One region of the Nonomuraea sp. NPDC051191 genome, then DNA from elsewhere that is predicted to be linked to it. Evidence: riboswitches for the same ligand, from Rfam matches in the RefSeq annotation. Region 1 holds a riboswitch; the other holds the start of a gene.

The links. Region 1 has a riboswitch for glycine ahead of gcvP (aminomethyl-transferring glycine dehydrogenase). Riboswitches for the same ligand answer to the same signal wherever they lie in the genome.
Region 2: it holds a riboswitch for glycine, as region 1 does, so the genes downstream of both, gcvT (glycine cleavage system aminomethyltransferase GcvT) here and gcvP (aminomethyl-transferring glycine dehydrogenase) in region 1, are expected to answer to the same signal.

What each region holds. Positions count from the first base shown of each region.
Region 1 covers NZ_JBITEZ010000010.1:318,818-324,809, reverse strand. The annotation lists gene gcvP (aminomethyl-transferring glycine dehydrogenase) at 1-2,069, opposite strand, end outside; glycine riboswitch at 2,236-2,332, opposite strand; gene ACIA8R_RS29140 (MerR family transcriptional regulator) at 2,381-3,001, opposite strand; gene ACIA8R_RS29135 (bifunctional nuclease family protein) at 3,149-3,619, opposite strand; gene ACIA8R_RS29130 (MerR family transcriptional regulator) at 3,752-4,378, opposite strand; gene ACIA8R_RS29125 (FHA domain-containing protein) at 4,402-4,914, opposite strand; gene ACIA8R_RS29120 (mannose-1-phosphate guanyltransferase) at 5,177-5,992, opposite strand, start outside.
Region 2 covers NZ_JBITEZ010000007.1:348,960-354,951, forward strand. The annotation lists gene ACIA8R_RS22545 (L-serine ammonia-lyase) at 1-1,220, opposite strand, end outside; gene gcvH (glycine cleavage system protein GcvH) at 1,280-1,669, opposite strand; gene gcvT (glycine cleavage system aminomethyltransferase GcvT) at 1,666-2,751, opposite strand; glycine riboswitch at 2,786-2,885, opposite strand; glycine riboswitch at 2,906-3,003, opposite strand; gene ACIA8R_RS22560 (M28 family peptidase) at 3,217-4,590, opposite strand; gene ACIA8R_RS22565 (M4 family metallopeptidase) at 4,671-5,992, opposite strand, start outside.

The sequences.
Region 1 (5,992 bases):
AGGTGGGACACGTCGGCGCCGAACTCGCCGGGCTTGGCCAGGCCCACCAGGGCGTTGAGGTTGGCGCCGTCGACGTAGACCTGGCCGCCGGCCTCGTGCACCTTGGCGCAGACCTCGGTGATCGACTCCTCGTACACGCCGTGCGTGGACGGGTACGTCACCATGATCGCGGCCAGCCGCTCGCGGTGCTTGGCGATCTTGGCGTCGAGGTCGGCCAGGTCGACGTTCCCGTCGCTGTCGCAGGCCACGACCACGACCCGCATGCCCGCCATGACGGCGCTGGCCGCGTTCGTGCCGTGCGCCGAGGACGGGATCAGGCACACGTCGCGCTCGGTGTCGCCGTTGGCCAGGTGGTAGGCGCGGATGGCCAGCAGGCCGGCGAACTCGCCCTGGGAGCCCGCGTTCGGCTGGATGGAGACCGCGTCGTAGCCGGTCACCTCGGCCAGCCAGCCCTCCAGCGTGCCGATGAGGTCCCGGTAGCCCTCGGTCTGGGCCTCCGGCGCGTACGGGTGCACGCCCGCGAACTCCGGCCAGGTGATCGGCTCCATCTCGGTGGTCGCGTTCAGCTTCATCGTGCAGGAGCCGAGCGGGATCATCGAACGGTCGAGCGCGATGTCCTTGTCCTGGAGCCTGCGCAGGTAGCGCAGCATCGCGGTCTCGGAGCGGTGGCTGTGGAAGACCGGGTGGGTCAGGAAGTCCGACTCGCGCACCAGGTCGGCCGGCAGCGCGTCAGCCGCCAGGTCCACGTCCGCGTCCGCGCGCTCGACGCCGAAGGCGGCCCACACCTTGACCAGCTCGGCCGCGCCGGTCTTCTCGTCACAGGCGACGGAGACGTGGTCGTCACCGGCCTGCCACAGGTTGACGCCCCGCTCGGCGGCGGCGGCGACCACCTCGGCGGCCCGGCCGGGCACGCGGACGAGCACGGTGTCGAAGAACTCTCCGTGCACGACCTCCAGGCCGGCCTCGCGCAGCCCGCCGGCCAGCGCGACGGCGTGCCGGTGCACCCGCCGGGCGATCCGGCGCAGGCCCTCGGGGCCGTGGTAGACGGCGTACATGCCGGCGATCACGGCCAGCAGGACCTGGGCGGTGCAGATGTTGCTGGTGGCCTTCTCGCGGCGGATGTGCTGCTCGCGGGTCTGCAGGGCCAGCCGGTAGGCGGGGTCGCCGTCGACGTCGACCGACACGCCGACCAGGCGGCCGGGCATCTGCCGCTGCAGGCCCTCGCGTACGGACATGTAGGCCGCGTGCGGCCCGCCGAAGCCGAAGGAGACGCCGAAGCGCTGGGAGGAGCCGACGGCGATGTCGGCGCCCAGCTCGCCGGGGGCGGCCACGAGCGTGAGGGCCAGCAGGTCGGCGGCGGCCACGACGAGCGCGCCCGCCTCGTGCGCCCTGGCGGCCACGTCGCGGAAGTCGCGCAGGCGGCCCGAGGCGCCCGGGTACTGCACCAGCACGCCGAAGCACTCGGGCAGGTCACCGTCGAGGTCGTGCTCGACCAGCGTGATGCCGAGCGGCTCGGCGCGGGTGGCCAGCACGGCCTTGGTCTGGGGCAGCGTGTCGGCGTCGACGACGAACACGTCGCTCCTGGACCTGCCCGCCCGGCGGGCCAGCGTCATAGCCTCGGCCGCGGCGGTGCTCTCGTCCAGCAGGGAGGCGCCGGCGACGTCGAGGCCGGTCAGGTCGGAGACGACCGTCTGGAAGTTCAGCAGCGCCTCCAGGCGGCCCTGCGAGATCTCCGGCTGGTACGGCGTGTAGGCGGTGTACCAGCCCGGGTTCTCCAGCAGGTTGCGCCGGATGACGGCGGGCGTGACGGTGTCGTAGTAGCCCAGTCCGATCATGGAGGTCAGCACCCGGTTGCGGGAGGCCAGCTCGCGCAGCTCGGCGATGGCCTCGGTCTCGCTCGCGGCGGGCGGGAGCTGGAGCCGGTCCTTGGCCCTGATGGCCTCGGGGACGGCCACGGCCACCAGATCGCCGACGGACTCGAAGCCCACGGCCTCGAGCATGCGCTGCTGCTCGGACTCCGATGGGCCGATGTGCCGGGACGAGAACGGCGGAGCGGACAGGTCGGTCATGGAGGTTGCCTCCTGAGGCGTGGAGACCGGCGCCGGGGCGCGGGCGAGTGCCGGATCTCCCCCTCTGTCAGCGCGACGTCATCGCGACCTGAGAGCTTCACCCCGCCGTGGGGCTTGCACCGTCGGTGAGGTGCGCCTGGCGGACGCACCTGCTTTCCAGAGTTGCCTCGCCCGAGCGGTACGGGATGCCTGAGAGATTCCGGGGAGGGTTGCTCCTTCGGCGCCCCAGGACCGAGGCCCAGGGACTCTCCCGCACGGGGTCGTCAGCCTTACTCTGTCCTAGATTACTACGGTGTGTTCAGCGGTTCAGCTCACCCCGTGCGGCGTGCGCGACGCCGCTTGGCGAGCTCGTCAGTGGGATGGTCGGCCGGGACGCTGTCCTCGACCGCCGCCCGTTCCCCCGGCAGCTCCGCGAGGGAGCCCTCGACCTCGCGCCAGACCCGGCCGAGCGCGATGCCGAACACGCCCTGCCCGCCCTGGAGGAGATCGATCACCTCGTCGGCCGAGGTGCACTCGTAGACGCTGACTCCGTCGCTCATGAGCGTGATCTGCGCGAGGTCGGCGACCCCGCGGTCACGCAGGTGCTGCACCGCGGTGCGGATCTGCTGCAACGACACGCCCGTGTCGAGCAGCCGCTTGACGACCTTGAGCACCAGGATGTCGCGGAAGCTGTAGAGCCGCTGCGAACCCGAGCCGTGCGCGGCTCTTATCGTGGGCTCCACCAGGCCGGTACGCGCCCAGTAGTCGAGCTGCCTGTAGGTGATGCCGGCCGCCGAGCAGGCCGTGGGCCCGCGGTATCCGATGTCGGCGGGCAGCGTCGTGGGCTGCTCGTCGAAGAGCAGGCCCTGCTCTCCGGCACGCTGCCGCGCGCTCTCGCGCCGCACCGGATCTTCCTGGCCGGCCGTCTTTCCCTCGCCGCTGCTGACCGCCACGCGGACCTCCGGCTTTCTCTCATCCCGCGGCCTGATCTGGGGGTTCGTAAAGGGCGACCACGGGTTTCACTTGCACCGTAGGACCGTGACCATGCTCAGTCAACGATCCGGCTCGGCGCGTCGTGAAGCGTAAATGCACTGAAATACCTACCCCGCCCTGCCGAAGTCCTCGGGAGTGATCGTGTCAAGGAACTCCCTGAACTTCTCCACCTCGTCCTCCTGGTCGTCCGGGATGATCACACCGGCCTCCTGGACCACCTCTTCGCTGGCGAAGATGCGGGCGCCGGTGCGCAGGGCCAGGGCGATCGAGTCGGACGGCCTGGCGCTCACCTCCACGCCGTTGGAGAACACAAGGTCGGCGAAGAAGATACCGTCACGCAGGGCCACGATGTTGACCGCGCGCAGCCCGACGCCGAGCGCGCTCAGCACGTCCCTGAACAGGTCGTGAGTGAGCGGCCGGGGCGGCGGCTCCTCGGCCTGCGCCAGGGCGATCGCGGTCGCCTCGGTCATGCCGATCCAGATCGGAAGGAACCGTTCCCCGTGTGCCTCCTTGAGCAAGACGATCGGCTGATTTGTGGGCATCTCAACTCGAACGCCCACGACCTCCATCTGCAACACGGGCTGCTCCGTATTCGACCGGCCGGTCGCCCGGCACAGCTGTTGACTGGGTCGCTTCTGCTACACGCTTATGCATTTCAACGTAACACCCGGCAGGCCTGGAATGTGCCCCGGCCTTCCAGCTCTGTGCCCTCAGCGGCCCAGGACAGACCTGACCCCGCTGCGCACCAGAGAGGCGTGCAGGTCGAGCAGGAGCTGGGACAGCTCCCTGGCCGCCTCGTCGGCCTCGCCGATGGCTCCGGGGGCGCGCCGCTTGAGTATGGGCGCGACGGTCTGCTCGACCAGGCCGCACTCCCGCTCGGCGGCGGCCTTGACCGCGCGCAGGTGGCGGGCGTGCAGGCCGAAGCGGGCCAGGGCGCCGACGCTGCGCGCGACCTTCAGCGCCTCCTCGTCGTAGCGCCTGGCCACGGGGGCGAGCAGGCCGTAGTCCTCCAGCTCGGCGAGGGTCTCCTCGTCGATGCCGGCGGCTTCCAGCAGCTCGGCCCGGTCGAACCGGATCTCCTGCGTCTGCTGCACCGCGCGCGGAAGGCCGAAGCTCTCCGCCATCCTGTCCTTGATCACCCGCAGCGGCAGGTAGTGGTCACGCTGCTCGGTCAGGATGAAACGCAGTTGCTCGACGTGGAGGTGGGTGAACTTGCGGTAGCCCGAGGGGCTGCGCTCGGGCTCGATGAGCCCCTCACCCTCCAGGAAACGGATCTTGGACACGGTGACGTCGGGGAACTCGCCCTGCAGCAGGGCGAGCACCTCCCCGATGCTCATGTGCGAGCGTGCCGCCTGTGAGCTCATGCGCCGGCGTTGACCCTCATCAGGAAGACGAGGCGGAACTTGCCGATCTGCACCTCGTCTCCGGAGTGCAGGGGGACCTCCTCGATGCGCTCTCGGTTGACGTAGGTGCCGTTGAGGCTGCCGACGTCGCGCACGGAGAACTGGCCGCCGCGGTGGCGGTAGAACTCGACGTGGCGGCGGGAGACGGTGATGTCGTCGAGGAAGATGTCGCTCTCCGGGTGGCGCCCGGTCGTGGTGAGGTCCTTGTCGAGCCGGAACCGGCTCCCCTGGTTGGGCCCCCTGGTCACCGAGAGCAACGCCGTGCCGGGCGGGAGCTGTTCGACCAGCGCCCGTTCGGCCAGGAGCATGTCGCCTGTCTCAGCCTCGTACGCCTCGATTCCCGCGACCGAGATCGTCGATGTGGTGTCCCCGGCGACCTCGGGTCTGGTCAGCGGTGACCCACAGCGGGAACAGAAACGGGCATCCTCGGGGTTGGCGTGCCCGCACTGCGTGCAGTAGACGCTCGGCATCGATCGGCTCGGCCTCCTACCGCGAAGACGCGGCGACGGTGCTGGGGACGCGCCTGCCTTCGCTCTTCAAGTTTGCGAATGCCGCAACTTACGCTGATCAGCGGCAAAGGTCAAGGCGGGGCGCTGGACTGTTGGTTCGGACGCTGACAAAGTTACCGCCGCCCCCACCCCGTGGTCCATGCCGCCGCGCGTTTCTACATTACGATCTTGCGGCACTCCGCGCGCACATCGCGCGCGAAGGGTTTTTCGCTACTCTACGTGATCAGACGGCTGCCTGTTCGACCACGCGGGCCCAGCGTTCGAGCAACGCCTGGGCGCCGTCCATGTCGGGGGCCTCGGCCCACAGGTCGGTGACGGGCTCGGCGGCGGCGGGCAGGATCAGCACCCACGAGCCGTCGTCGCGGGCGACCCGCACGCCGTCGGTGGTGTCCACGCGCCAGCCGCCGGGCTCGGCCTCGGCCGCCTCGATGACCGAGCGCATGACCGCGCCCTTGGCCGCCCACTGGGTGGGGACGCTCCGCCGGAGCAGTTTGACCTCGGGGATCCTGGCGTCGATCTGGCTGAGCGACAGCCGGGTGCGGGCCACCAGCCCCAGCAGGCGCATGAACGCGGCCAGGCCGTCGATGGCCGGGCTGAACTCCGGCACGACGAACCCGCCGCGCCCGTCCGCCGCGAAGATCATGTCGGGGCCCTGGGCGGCGGAGGTCAGGGCGTCCAGGGCGGTCGAGGTCCACTGCACCTGCACGCCGTGGAAGCGGCAGACCTGCTCGGCGACGCGCGTGGTGGTGACCGGCAGGGCCACCCGGCCGCCCCTGCGCTCGGCCGCCACCAGGTCCAGCACGACGAGCAGGGCACGTTCCTCGCTGATGAGCTGGCCGGTCTCGTCCACCAGCGCGATGCGTTCGCCGACCGGGTCGAAGCGCACGCCGAAGGCCGCTCGCGAGGAGCTGACCAGCTCCGACAGGCGTTGCAGGCCCCGTCGGCGCTCGGCCAGCGTCTCGGTGGGCGAGACGTCGTCCAGGCGGGCGTTGACGGTGAGCACCTCGACGCCGGCCCGGCTGAGCAGCGTGGGCATCAC
Region 2 (5,992 bases), on a different contig from region 1:
GCCTTGTTGGAGGCCACGGCGTTGCGCTCGATGCACGGGATCTGCACCAGCCCGCCGATCGGGTCGCAGGTCAGCCCCAGGTTGTGCTCGATGCCGATCTCGGCGGCGTTCTCCACCTGCTCGGGGGTGCCGCCCATGACCTCGGTGAGCCCGGCGGAGGCCATCGAGCAGGCCGAGCCCACCTCGCCCTGGCAGCCGACCTCGGCGCCGGAGATCGAGGCGTTCTCCTTGAACAGCACGCCGATCGCGGCCGCCGTGAGCAGGAAACGCACCACGCCGTCGTCGTCGGCGCGCGGGACGAACCTGGTGTAGTACGTCAGCACGGCCGGGATGATGCCGGCGGCGCCGTTGGTCGGGGCGGTGACGATGCGGCCGCCCGCGGCGTTCTCCTCGTTGACGGCCAGGGCGAACAGCGCCACCCAGTCCATCGCCTGCAGCGGGTCCTTCTCGGCCGACTCGGACTGAAGCCGCCGGTGGAGCTGGTTGGCCCTGCGCTTGACCTTCAGGCCGCCGGGCAGCACGCCCTCCTTGGTGATGCCGCGCCGCACGCACTCCGACATCACGCGCCAGAGGTCGAGGATGCCCGAGCGGATCTCCTCCTCGGTGCGCCCGAACGCCTTCTCGTTCTCCAGCATCAGCGCGGAGATCGACAGGCCGGTGTTCGAGCAGTGCTTGAGCAGCTCCTCGCCCGAGGCGAACGGGTAGGGCAGGACGGTGTCGTCGGGCTTGATGCGGTCGGCGCCCGTGGCCTTCTCGTCCACGACGAAGCCGCCGCCGACGGAGAAGTAGACCTTCTCGCGCAGGGTCTCGCCCTGCTCGTCGCGGGCGGTGAAGCGCATGCCGTTGGGGTGCTCGGGCAGGGAGATCTTGCGTTCGAAGACGAGGTCCTGGCCCACGACGAAGGGGATCTCACGGGTGCCGAACAGCGTGACCGTGCCTGAGGCGCGCATCTCGGCCAGGCGGGCGTCGATGGAGTCGACGTCGACCAGCTCGGGCTTCTCGCCGGACAGGCCCAGCAGCACCGCCTTGTCGCTGCCGTGGCCCTTGCCGGTCAGGCCGAGCGAGCCGTACAGGATGACCTCGACGCGGGCCACGCGGGGGAGCAGGCCGTCGTCATGCAGACCACGGGCGAACTTGTGCGCGGCGGCCATCGGGCCGCCGGTGTGGGAGCTGGACGGTCCGATGCCGATCTTGAAGAGGTCGAAGACGCTGATCGCCATTGATGGGCGCCCTTCAGTTCAGGAAGTGCCGGGGCCCGCCGCGGGCCCCGGCGTTGGTGTCAGGACTCGCCTGAGGTGAGCGCGGTGTACTCCTCGGCGGACAGCAGGTCCTCCGCGTCGCCTTCCATGCGCACGCGGAACATCCAGCCGTCGCCGTACGGGTCGCTGTTGGCCAGGGACGGGTCGTCGACCACGGCCTGGTTCACCTCGACGATCTCGCCGCCGACGGGCGAGTAGATCTCGCTCACCGACTTGGTGGACTCGACCTCGCCGACCGAGTCACCCGTCTCGACGGTCGAACCGACCTCGGGGAGCTGCACGAAGACGACGTCACCAAGAGCCTCGGCGGCGAAGGCCGTGATGCCGACGGTCACGGTGATGCCGTCGTCCACGCCCGACACCCACTCGTGCTCCTTGGTGTAGTTCAGGTCGTCAGGGATGTTGCTCACTTGTTCCTCCTGTAGAAGGGCAGCTCGACCAGGTCCATAGGTTCTTGGCTGCCCCGGATGTCCACGGCCAGACCTGTGTCGACCCCGGCGTCCACGTAGGCCATCGCGATGGGCTTCCCCAGGGTCTGGGAGGGCGCACCGCTGGTGACCTCGCCGACGACGGCGCCGTCGCGGGTGACCGGGTAGCCGTGACGCGGCACCCGGCGGCCCTGGGCGACCAGGCCGACGAGGCGGCGGCGGGGCTGGTCGTCCTTGACCGCCTCCAGCGCCGCCCGGCCGACGAAGTCACCGGGCTTGTCGAATTTCACCACTCTGCCCAGCCCCGCGTCGAACGGGGTCAGGTCGGAGCTCAGCTCGTTGCCGTAGAGCGGCATGCCGGCCTCCAGCCTGAGGGTGTCGCGGCTGGACAGACCGGCGGCCTTGAGCCCGTGCGGCTCGCCGGCCGCCTCCAGGGCGCGCCAGAGCGGCACGGCGTCCTGGTTGGCGACGAACAGCTCGAAGCCGTCCTCGCCGGTGTAGCCGGTACGGGCGATGAGCGCCTGGCGGCCGTCGACCTGGCCGGGCAGGCCCGCGTAGTACTTGAGGCCGTCGAGGTCGGCGTCGGTGAGCGTGGCCAGGATCTCCTGGGCCCTCGGGCCCTGGATGGCGATGAGGGCGTACTGCTGGGAGCGGTCATCGACCACCGCGTCATACGACTTCGTACGATTTTTCAGCTCTTCTAGGACCTTGTCGGAGTTCGAGGCGTTGGCCACCACCATGAACTCCTCGTCCGCCAGCCGGTAGACGATCAGGTCGTCGAGGACCCCGCCGCGCTCGTCCACGATCATCGTGTACCTGGCCCGGCCGGGCGCGAGCGCCGACAGGTGGCCGACCAGCGCGTAGTCGAGGGCGTCTGCGGCCTGCGGGCCGGTCAGGAAGATCTCACCCATGTGCGAGAGGTCGAACAGCCCGGCCGCCTCGCGTACGGCTTTGTGCTCCGCCGACTCGCTGCCGTACCGGAGCGGCATGAGCCACCCGGCGAAGTCGGTCAGCGTGGCGCCTAGGGCCTCGTGGACGTCTCGTAGCGGCGTAGGTCGGGACATTTGTCGCACCTCAGGACAGGATTGGATGCCAGCATCCTCCCCCTCTGTCATGGATGCCTGAGAGCTTCGCCCGAGTTTTACCGGACTTTCACCTTCGGCGAGGCCCCCAGGGCCTGCTTTCCAGAGGTCACCTCCCCGTAAGAACGCCTTACAGGGCTGCCGCGCGGTCCTTTGCCTTGAGAGGTTCGCGGGGAGGGCTTGCTCCTTCAGGGACCCTGACCGGATGTCAGAGTGCTCTCCCGCACGGTTTCGCCGGTGATGTCCGTCAGCCTAGTGCCGACATGGGGGTGTTGTCGCGCTTCGCCCCTGGATCTCGCCGGCACACCGCACGCAGCGAAAAGCGGCCGCGGCCCCGGAGAGGCGGGGCCGCGGCCGCGTTGGTGGCCGCGCGCGAGCCGGTCATGGCAGGTCAGCTCGCACGCGGCAGCCTGGACGCGGGCCGGCGCGAACCGGCCCGCGTGGGGATCAGGCGCGCGCCCAGAGGGCGGGCACGTTCGGCGGCTCCCAGCCCGGCAGGCTGGTGTGCGCCTGGAGGCAGCGGTAGCTGACCCCCTGGTAAGTGACGACGTCTCCGGCCGTGTACGACTTGTAAGCCGTCCAGGTGGTGCCCTGGCCGTCCCCTCCGACGGTCAGGGTGAAGGAGGCGGAGTGGTCCGCCGTCGCCCCGTCGCCGTTGATCCCTATGGTGTACGTCCCCGCCGCGGCGCCGCCGGTGGTGGCGACCGTGACGGTGGACGACTGGCCCGCCTGGATCGTGGACGGGCTGAAGGAGACGGTGACCCCGCTCGGCACGTTCCCGGCGGAGAGCGCGACGCTCTGCGCCTGGCCGGACGTGACCTGGGTACTGACCGCCGCGGTAGCCGACTGACCGGCCTGGACCGATGCCGACGACGGGGTCACCGAGATCGAGTAGTCGTTCTCCGTGGGCGTGCTGGTGCCCACGGCGAGCTTCCATATGGCGTACGCGATGGCGTCGGAGTTGCGGTCGAGCGCCGTGGTGTTGATGGCGCTCGGGTAGCTGTCGCACGCGCTGTGGTAGCAGCGGTCGAACGCCTGCCCGGCCGAGCCGCCCCACTTGGCGGCCTGCGCCGAGCTCTTGACCGCCCCGGCCCCCGTGGCCAGGCCGCCGACCCGGACACCGGCGCTCTTGAAGGAGGCGTGGTCGCTGCGGCCGTCGCCTTCCCTGTCACCCTCGGTCTGCAGGCCGATGGTGGCGAAGTAGTCGTTGAAGGTCCGCTGGATCGCCGCGTCGTCGTCGTAGACGAAGTAACCGGCGTTGGTCGAGGCGATCATGTCGAAGTTCAGGTACACCTCGACGCCGCTCGCGCCGCCGTTCTGCACGTAGTACCTGGACCCGACCATGCCCGCCTCTTCGGCGCCCCACCAGCCGAACCGCACGTGCTTGGTGAGCGTGGGCCTGCGGGCGGCGAGGGTGAGGGCGTTCTCCAGGAGCGCGGCCGAGCCGGAACCGTTGTCGTTGATCCCGGGGCCGGCCGCGACGCTGTCGAGGTGGGCGCCGAGCATCACGGTCTGGTTGGCCGGGCCGCCCGGCCAGTCGGCGATCAGGTTGCTGCCGCCGCTGAAGCTCTGCACCCGGGTGGTGAACCCGGCCGCGTCGAGCTTGCCCTTGATGTAGTTGATCGAGGCGGTGAAGCCCGGCCTGCCCGAGGCGCGGTTGCCGCCGTTGCTCGTGGCGATGGACTGCAACTGGCTCAGATGCGCCGTGACGTTCGAGACGGGGATGTCAGGCGGGGGGTCGGCGGCGGCGCCGGCCGGTCCGGCCGGCGAGGTGAGGGTCAGGGCCAGCGCGGCGGTGGCCGCGGCGCCCAACCTGAGCATGGCGTTCACGATCTGTGGCTCCTGAAGGGGCTCAAGGGGGCTGGGCGGCCACCCCGGCGTGGCCGCCCAGGTCGTGCGACTTAGACCGGCTGCCAGAGGGCAGGGGTGTTGGGCGGCTCCCAGCCCGGCAGGCTGGTGTGCGCCTGGAGGCAGCGGTAGCTGACGCCCTGGTAGGTGACGGTCTGCCCGGCCGTGTAGGCCGTGTAGGTCTGCCACGTGGTGCCCTGGCCGCCGCCCACCGTCAGGCTGAAGGAGGCCGAGTGGTCGGCGCTCGCGCCGTCGGCGTTCAGGCTGATCGTGTACGTGCTGGGCGTCACACCGCTCGTGGTCGCGAACGTCACCGTGGACGACTGCCCGGCGGTGATCGTGGACGGGCTGAAGCTGACCGTCACGCCCGAGGGCACGTTGCTCGCCGACAGGGCGATGCTCTGCGCCTGACCGGCGGTGACCTGCGTGCTGACCGTGGCGGTGGCCGACTGACCGGCCTGGACCGAGGCCGACGACGGGGTCACGCCGAAGGAGTAGTCGTTCGGCGAGCTCTGCCCGATCTGCAGGTTGTAGGTGGCCTGCCGGTCGACGTCGGTGCCGTCGGCCGTGATCGCGATGGAATGGTTGCCCTGCGGGCTGCTCGCCGAGGTGCTGATCGTCAGCGTGGAGCTCTGACCGGCGGTGATCGTGGCCGGGCTGAACGAGGCGGTCACGCCGGCCGGCAGGGTGCCGGTCCGCAGGGTGATCGACTGCGCCGAGCCGCCGGTCACGGTGGTGCTGACCGTGGTCGTGGTGCTCTGGCCCGGAGTGACGCTGCCGGAGGCCGGGTTCAGGCTGACCGAGAAGTCGTTGCTGCCCTGGGTGCAGGTCGGCTCGCCGGACTGGGCCCGGACGCTGACGCCGTCCCAGGCGTTCTTGACCACGTTGAACTCGGTGCAGCTGCCCGGGTACAGGGTCTTGGCGGCCTGGAGGGTGGCGACCCTGGCCTTGGCGTGCGTCCACGGCTGGGTCTTGTTGTTCAGCGCGGACATGAACACCTCACCGGCCTTGCGGATGCCGATGCCGGTGATCGCGGCGCCGTTGTCGCACCGGGTGCTCGCGGGCTTGCCCGAGGGGTTGGTGCCCTCGGCCACGAGGTAGAACCAGTGGTTCTGCGGGCCGGCCGCCGCGTGCACCTCGGTGTTCGGGATGGAGGTGCTGTAGCAGTTGGGGTGGCTCAGGGCCGACGGGTTGTACATGTTGCGGATCGGCCCGGACCCGGAGAGGTTGACCTCCTCGCCGACCAGGTAGTCCGGCGGGTCGTTCGGGTTGTTGGCGTACGCCTCGGTCAGCGCGCCGAAGATGTCGCCGGTGGACTCGTTCATGCCGCCGGTCTCGTTGCCGCTGCCGGAGCCGCCGCTGGTGAACTGGAAGA